2 regions of the Natranaerobius trueperi genome follow, and region 1 is predicted to be linked to the other one. Evidence: riboswitches for the same ligand, from Rfam matches in the RefSeq annotation. Region 1 holds a riboswitch; the other holds the start of a gene.
What was found. A riboswitch is a leader RNA that binds a small molecule or an ion and turns the genes downstream of it on or off. The one in region 1 is predicted to bind thiamine pyrophosphate.
Positions count from the first base shown of each region.

Region 2: another riboswitch for thiamine pyrophosphate. It lies ahead of thiS (sulfur carrier protein ThiS); the one in region 1 lies ahead of thiD (bifunctional hydroxymethylpyrimidine kinase/phosphomethylpyrimidine kinase).

Region 1 covers NZ_NIQC01000003.1:57,315-61,493, reverse strand. Annotated here, with positions in the region: gene CDO51_RS02345 (deoxyribodipyrimidine photo-lyase) at 1-188, opposite strand, end outside; gene CDO51_RS02340 (MtnX-like HAD-IB family phosphatase) at 371-1,000, opposite strand; gene thiD (bifunctional hydroxymethylpyrimidine kinase/phosphomethylpyrimidine kinase) at 1,040-1,813, opposite strand; TPP riboswitch at 1,896-2,000, opposite strand; gene CDO51_RS02330 (efflux RND transporter permease subunit) at 2,047-4,179, opposite strand, start outside.
Region 2 covers NZ_NIQC01000039.1:3,008-7,186, reverse strand. Annotated here, with positions in the region: gene thiE (thiamine phosphate synthase) at 1-38, opposite strand, end outside; gene thiH (2-iminoacetate synthase ThiH) at 61-1,170, opposite strand; gene CDO51_RS11965 (thiazole synthase) at 1,181-1,954, opposite strand; gene thiS (sulfur carrier protein ThiS) at 1,957-2,157, opposite strand; TPP riboswitch at 2,247-2,353, opposite strand; gene CDO51_RS11955 (BCCT family transporter) at 2,511-4,175, shown strand.

The DNA of each region.
Region 1 (4,179 bases):
TTTCTTTTTGTTAAATTTTCCTTCACATCTTTTAACCCTTGTAACATAAAAGCAAAATGTCGTAAATTAGCACTTGGATATTGATCATATAAACCAAAATAGACTATTACTGAGAGATTATTTTCATTAGCACAATTAATGGCATATTCAAGACTGTGATTATAATGTGTCCTTTGACTTCTTTGCATCCAATACAATACATATTCTCCGCTCTTTCGTTTGTTTTTATGTGAATTTAATTTTTGTACTCTGTCAGCAAAAATCTTAATCACCGCCTTTTCATTATAATAACATTCTTTAAATATACAAGATTTCCTTCTAACTTATAAATAAACCTCCGCTCTTTGGCAAAGCAAAGAACGGAGGTTTATTAGACATATGGGAGTATTTCTTTAAAAGAAGAAAACTTAACGGCATCGATATTTTTATCAATCGCAATTTTATAAAGTTTATCTTTAGCAAATACTTTATCAACACAAGAAATAGCACACCTATCAGATGATCCATCACCAATATAAATAGTTTCATCTTGATTTGACGCTAATTTTCTTATTAGTTCTGTTTTACAAGTCCCACATAATTCACAATAATTAACTGAATGAGGTGTATTAATATAGAAATTCCCATTACCATTAATTTGTAGTTCGTTTGAATAATAAGGAAGATAAGATAACCCTTCTCTAGCTAAAATTTCTCTAATAAATAGGTCATATCCATCACTTAAAATATAAAGTTTATCACCCTGATTTTCTACCTTATCTACAAATTTTTTAAATTTAGGGTCTAACTTCACTTCGTTTACAAGATCCATAATATCTTGTAGGTTACAATCTAATAGATTAAAAGTTTTTTGTGCAGCATCTTTAGTAGATAATTCACCCTGTTCCCATTTTTCATTAATCTCTTGCCAACCATCTCTAGCACATCGTTCTATCATCAACATACATGTATCTTTTTCTGCGATAGTCCCATCAAAGTCGACAAAAAAAGTCCTATTCATAAAATTCACCCCAATACATTAATAACCATTACATTTTTATTAATGGCTTAATACTCTAGACCCCTCTCCAACAACGAAGCTATTTTTAATTGCTTTAGTAATATATTTTTTTGCTTTATCAACAGATGATATCAGTTCATATCCTTGACCTAAATAAGCACAAATAGCAGCTGACAAAGTACATCCTGTTCCATGTAAACTTCCAACTCCTATTCGAGTTGCTGTTAATTTAATCATCCCTTGATCATAGAATAAATAATCTACAGCTTCACCTTTACCATGACCACCTTTGATTAATACAGAACCCGCACCTTGACCACGTAACATCATCGCTGCTTTCTCAATATCATTATATCCATTTATCTTAATTCCTGTTAATATTTCTGTTTCTGGTAAGTTAGGAGTTATTATATCGCATTTGGGAACAAGTTGTTCCTTAACAGTTTCTAATGCTCTTTGTGTTAATAATACATCCCCACTAGTAGCAACTAACACTGGATCAATGACACACCAACTAAAATTATATTGTGTAATCTTTTTCGAAACTATATGAACATTTTCTTCATTTGCAAGCATCCCAGTCTTTAAAGCAGTTATATTCATATCGTTGGCTACTGCATCAATTTGTGAAGATACGAAATCACCTTCTAGACTCTTTACATCCATTACTCTACTAGTATTTTGTGCAGTAACTGCTGTTATAGCTGATGTTCCAAATACACCTAATGACTGAAAAGTTTTTAAATCAGCTTGAATACCTGCACCGCCACCAGAATCAGATCCCGCTACTGTTAGAACTACTTCTTTACTCATTATTTCCCCTCCCCGGTTACAGGGACAGCCGAATAATAACAAACAAAACCTTTACCCATCCAGGTAAAGGTTTACACACGTATCCACACTTCAAATGACTTCCCTACGCTGGCATTACCCAGATCAGGTTTGAGGGTCAGGACTTAATAGCCCACTCTCAGCCACATCGGCTCCCCTGTTACTTTTTATTAATTTAAGATCATTCTATCAACTAGTTACTCAAGTGTCAATTTTTATGTTTTATTAGAAACTAATTGGTAAATTAACGGTATTAAAAACAGAGTTAAAAAAGTAGCGCTAATTAGTCCCCCTATTAACGAAAAGGCTAAAGAATTCTGTATTTCTGACCCAGGACCACCTGCTAAACTCATTGGTATTAATGCTAATAAAGTTGTTATAGTAGTCATTAGAATTGGTCTTAGTCTAAGACTCGCTCCTTCAATTGCGTCATCTCTACGTGTAATATAATCAAGAAGGACTATAGCATTATTTACTACTAATCCAGATAAAATGATAGCTCCCATAAGTGATGCGATATTTAAAGTATCATTTAATAAAGCTAACATTAAAATTACTCCTACAAACGAAAAAGGAATACTACCCATTATGATCAATGGATATTTTAGAGATTCAAACTGACCTGCCATCACCATATATACAAGTAAAAGTGATAGAAAAAGAGCAGTTCCAAGCTCCCTGTAAGAAGACCACATATCTTCATAGGCACCCGTATAAGCAATTCTATAGCCATCTGGAAGATCAAGCTCTGCTATTTGATTTTGTACTTCACTGACAGCACCTCGAACATCACGTTGTTCAGTATCTGCTGTTATGGTAACATATCTTTCTCCGTCTTGTCTGTTAATAACTGAAGGTCCCGGACCTTCTTCTAGTTTCGCTACTCCTTGTAAAAGTTGTTCTTCCTGTTTACTTGGGTCCATAGGTGCACTAACCTGAGTATCTTTGTTTTTTGGTAGGTTGAGATTTCTTAATTCATCAACACTTTCCGGACCATCAGTAAAATATCCAACATTAATTGGTATCTCTTCACCATCTTCTCGAAAATAAGTCGTTGTACTCCCCGTCAAGTTCATTTCAATATATTTTGATAATGCTAAAGGAGATAACCCTTTTTTCATTGACAATTCCCTGTCTGGCCTGACTTGGACTTCGGGTCGTGGTGTTCTTATGTTTCTACTGATATTTGATAAACTGTCAATTTCACCAATTTCACTCGCGATCTTTGATGATTGCTCTTTCAAAACATCTAAATCAGGACCTGAAAGTTGAACCTCAATAGAGCTCCCTCCCATTTCAAGGTCACCATCTATATCTTGAACACTAACAGACGCTGTTTCATGATCTGAAAACTCATTTTCTATTTTCTCTGTTAACTCCTCTTGAATATCTTCAGACAAAATAACCATAAGTTCACCTCTATGTGGTTCTCGCCGAGTATACCCTGCTCCTTCTCTTTCTCTTGCTCTCTCACCTATTGTAGAGTAAACTGAATCCACTTCAGAAAATCTATCAAGGTACTCTTCAACGTCAGAGACCACTTCTTCTGTAGTATCAATATGTGTTCCTGGTGGTAACTTAACATTAACAGTAAATTCAGTACGACTAATGGGTGGTAAAAATTCACCACCTAGCGAAGGAACTAATAAACCAGCTAATACCATTAAAACTAGAGCAGAGGTTATGATAATTTTAGATTTTATTTTTAATAATGCTAAGCTTTTTTTATAGGTTTCTTTTAAACCTTCCATGGTAGGAACTTTTGTTACATCACCTACTATTAAATAGGTTGCTAGAACTGGTACAATAGTCAGTGCAGTTAAAAGAGATAGTAATAAAGAAAAAATCACCATAAAGGATAACTCCCTAAAAATCCGCCCAGCTAAATCCTCTAATAATAAAACCGGGAAAAATACAGCTATTGTTGTTAAAGTGGATGCTATAATAGGTGCTGCAACTTCTTCTGTCCCTTTTATAGCAGACTGTTTAACAGAAGAACCCTCTTCGATATGCCGATATATATTTTCTAAAACTACCACTGAATTATCCACTAGCATTCCGATCCCTAACGCAAGACCTGATAAAGTCATAATATTTAAAGTTAAACCAGAAAAGTAAGCTAATGGAAATGTTGCTAAAATAGATGCAGGTATACTTATAGCTACAATTAAAGTACTTCTTATATTCCTTAAAAAAGTCAATAGTACTAAACAAGCTAATAACCCGCCAATTATAGCATTGTTTCGAACAATTCCTAAAGCTTCCTCTACAAAACTACCTTGGTTCCAAGTTGGAACTATAGAAATATTTTCATATTCCTCTTCTAATTGTTTGATTTCTTGGTCTAC
Region 2 (4,179 bases), on a different contig from region 1:
TAAATATCTGTATTTAAAATATTACTAGAGTTATTCAAACTAATATTGCCTCCTTTTTATTTAAAAAATCTCCCAATCCTTTAAGACTGGTTGATAACCATGGGCTAAAAGAACTTGTTTAATCTTTTGTACAGGGCGATCATCAGAAATTTCAAATTGACTTTTCCCTTCATCAACCCCAGAATATCCACCAACTTCAGTGCTGACTCCTGCTGACATACGGGTAACTCCTAAAGGAAGTAAATTTTCTCTAAGCTCTGAAGATTCCCTAGTAGAGATGTTTATTCCAGCACTTTTTAAAAAAATTCTACTAGCTACAATCATCTGAACAAGATTTTTATCTGAAACTTCATCGTATTGCAAACTATTATTTTGTCCTGCAAATGGGCGAAGTCGTGGAAAAGAGATACTAACCTCTGCTTCAGGAAAATTATCAAGTAGATATTTAGCATGCATTCCTGTAATGAAAGTCTCTTTTCTCCAAGGTCCGAGTCCCTGTAATGCACCAATATTAACTCTTCTCATACCTGCTTGTAATCCTCTTTCTGGTGCATTTAATCGAAATTCATAATCAGTTTTTGGACCTTGTAAGTGAACAGTATCATATATGTCGCGGTTATATACTTCTTGATAAATAGTAAGACCATCAACTCCACATTTAATTAGCTCTTCATATTCTTCAGTTTCTAACGGATAGATTTCAATAGAAATCGAGGAAAAATATTCTTTTAATAACCTTACACAATTTTGTAAATAATTTAAAGGAACATGTTTTCTTGATTCTCCTGAAAGAATTAGAATATGCCTTATCCCCATCTCACTAATTGCTTTAGCTTCTTGTTCTAGTTCTTTATAAGTTAGAGTTTTTCTATCAAAGTTATTATCTGCTTTAAAGCCACAGTATAAACACTTATTAGCACAATAGTCACTTACATAGAGTGGTGTATAAAGCATCATAGTTTTACCAAAAAAATTTTTAGTTAGATAATGTGCTCTTTTGGCCATATCTTCAAGATATTTCTCAGCAGTAGGGGAAAGAAGTAATAAAAAATCTTTAGAAGTAGGTTGATCTTTGTGAAGAGCTCTATTTATATTTTCAAAAGTAGCTCTATTAAAAATTTCGTTTATATCTATATCTTTAAGTTGTTTATAGGTATTTAAAAAACTCAAAGTATCCCTCCTAATTTTGTAAAAAACCGGTCAAAGGAGAGGAAGCGTCCGCTAGATCTTTGACAGGAGCTGTTTTGGCTAAAAACGCTTTACGACCAGCTTGAACTGCTTGATTGAATGCTTCTCCCATTAGAGGTGGATTATCAGCAGTAGCAATAGCAGTATTTACTAATACAGCTTCACATCCCATTTCCATAGCTTCAGCTGCATGTGAAGGTTTGCCAATCCCAGCATCTACAATAATTGGGAGGTTAATCTCAGATATTAATATTTTAACTAATTCTCTAGTTTCAATACCTTTATTTGTACCTATAGGAGCACCTAACGGCATAACTGCCTCTACACCGAAACTTTCTAGTGCCTTAGCTACTGATAATTCAGGGCTTACATATGGGAAAACTTTAAATCCTTTTTCAACTAATACTTTTGAAGCTTTTAAAGTTTCATGATTATCAGGTAAAAGATATTTACTATCTCTAATAACTTCAATTTTAACCCAATCACCACAATCAGCTGCACGGGCAATTTCAGCTATTTTAACTGCTTCTTCTGCAGTTCTAGCTCCAGAAGTGTTAGGCATTAGGAGACAATTGTTAGGTACATATTCAAGTATATTCTCCTGCTCGGAATGTAAATCTATTCTTCTAAGAGCTATGGTTACAGCCTGAGTATTTGATTTTTCAATAACTTTTGGGATTATACTTTTACTTGGAAATTTACCAGTACCTATTATCAACCTATTTTCAAGTTCTTTACCACCTATTCTCAATAGATCATTACTCATTATTAACCACCTCCTACCATAGTAATAATTTCAATTTCATCATTTTCACAAAGTTGATACTCTTCCCAATTGTCTTTTTGAAGTATTTCTTGATTTATTACGATGATTTTACCTTCAGGTTTAACTTGTAGATCTTCTAAAAGTTTATTTACAGTTATCGATTGATGAACTTCTTTGATCTCTCCATTTATCTTTAGTTTCATATTCTCACCTCCTATAGACTTGATAACATCATTTTTTAGAGGATATAAATAAAAAACTCACCTTGTAGGTGAGCTATTCAGGTATAGAAATATCTGAAATTGAAGCTCCCTACGCTGGTATTAGCCAGGGCAGGTTCGAAGGGTAAGGTCTAAAAAAGACCTTTCTCAGCCATAAAAGGCACCCCTGCTTTTCTTTATTATTTTTCTATAAATATTATACTATTAGTTTTTAGAAAATGTAAATGATAGTCTTTAGAAAATACCAAAAATAGTTATAAATTAACCTTGAGATTTTTGGTAAACCTAAAAAATGAAGCATCTGGTTCAAATCCTGGTTGAAAGGAGAATCTTCCGTGGAAAAAAAAGATAAAAATATAGAAAAAGAAGAAACTTTAGAAGCTAGTAGAGAAAAGATTGACAAACAGCTATTTAGTAGAAATATTACAAAATATGGTTTTGATTTAAATCCTGCAGTTTCATTTTCTGCAGGACTTATAATTATAGTATTTTCTCTATTTGCTTTATTAAACCTCGAGCTAGCAAATGAATATGTAAATATAATCAACGATTACATTGTTACTTCTTTTGATTGGATTTTTATCTTGTCAAGTAGCTTTTACATTGTGATATGTCTTTATATTGCCTTTTCAAGACTTGGAAATGTCCGAATTGGTGGTATCTATAGTGAGCCAGAGTTTTCTAATTTTGCTTGGTATTCTATGTTAATATCAGCAGGTATGGGGATAGGCCTAATATTTTGGGCAGTTGGAGAACCATTATTCCATTTTGAAATAGCTCCACCTATTTTTGAGAGTATGCATGAAAAGCACACCTCTTTGGCCACAACTTTCTTTCATTGGGGATTACATCCATGGGCAATATACGCTTTAATAGCTTTAGCGCTTTCATTTTTTAGTTACAATAGAAATTTACCATTATCGATACGTTCCGTTTTCTATCCATTTTTCAAAGAACGAGTCTATGGAACTTTAGGAGATGTAATAGACGGTTTAGCTGTACTTTCAACTTTAATAGGTCTAGCTACTTCGTTGGGTTTGGGTACTCAACAGATAAATAGTGGATTAGATTATATGCTTGGGATAGGATTTAATGAGTATATTCAAGTAGCGCTTATAATAATTATCACTTTGTTTGCGACAGCCTCAGTATTAGCAGGAATTGATAAAGGAGTGAAATTCCTTGCTGGGTTGAATATGAGGCTTGCTGCTATTCTCATGATAATAATCTTACTTTTAGGTCCAACAGGTTTTATCTTAAGATTATTTTCTAATTCTTTAGGGCTTTATTTAAATGGAATTGTGGAGTACTCATTTTTCATTGCAGTTGAAGAAACTGCCTGGCAAGGTGATTGGTCAATATTTTATCTCGCCTGGTGGATATCATGGTCACCATTTGTTGGAATGTTTATAGCTAGGATTTCTAAAGGTAGAACAATTAGGGAATTAGTATTAGGGGTTATGGTAGTACCATCCTTATTGTCTTTTCTATGGATGTCAGTATTTGGAGGAACAGCTATATTCATAAACGAACAGGGTGCAGGTGGACTTTTTGAAGTTGTAGAAAATGATGTGCCGGTTGCGTTATTTGAGATGATAAATTTACTAAATATACCTTTACTATCCGAAATTTTTAGGGTTCTCTTGTTTATATTAGTAACCTTTTTAGTTGTCGTTTATTTTATAACTTCATCTGATTCAGGTTCATTAGTTGTAAATAAAATCACATCTGGAGGAAAGATGGACACACCAGCTAAACAAAGAGCTTTTTGGGCAATATTAGAAGGTATAGTGGCAGCAGTACTATTATTAATAGGAGGAGAAAAGGCTTTATTAGCCTTACAGACAGCTGTTATAAGTACAGGACTTCCATTTGCTGTTGTATTAGTAGCTATGGCCTTTGCTTTAATTAAAGGCATAGAAGAAACTCGTAAGAGACAAAAACGTAAGAGAGATAGACGTAAGTTTGAAAAATTAATCGAAATGCATGAAAATGAATAGGAGG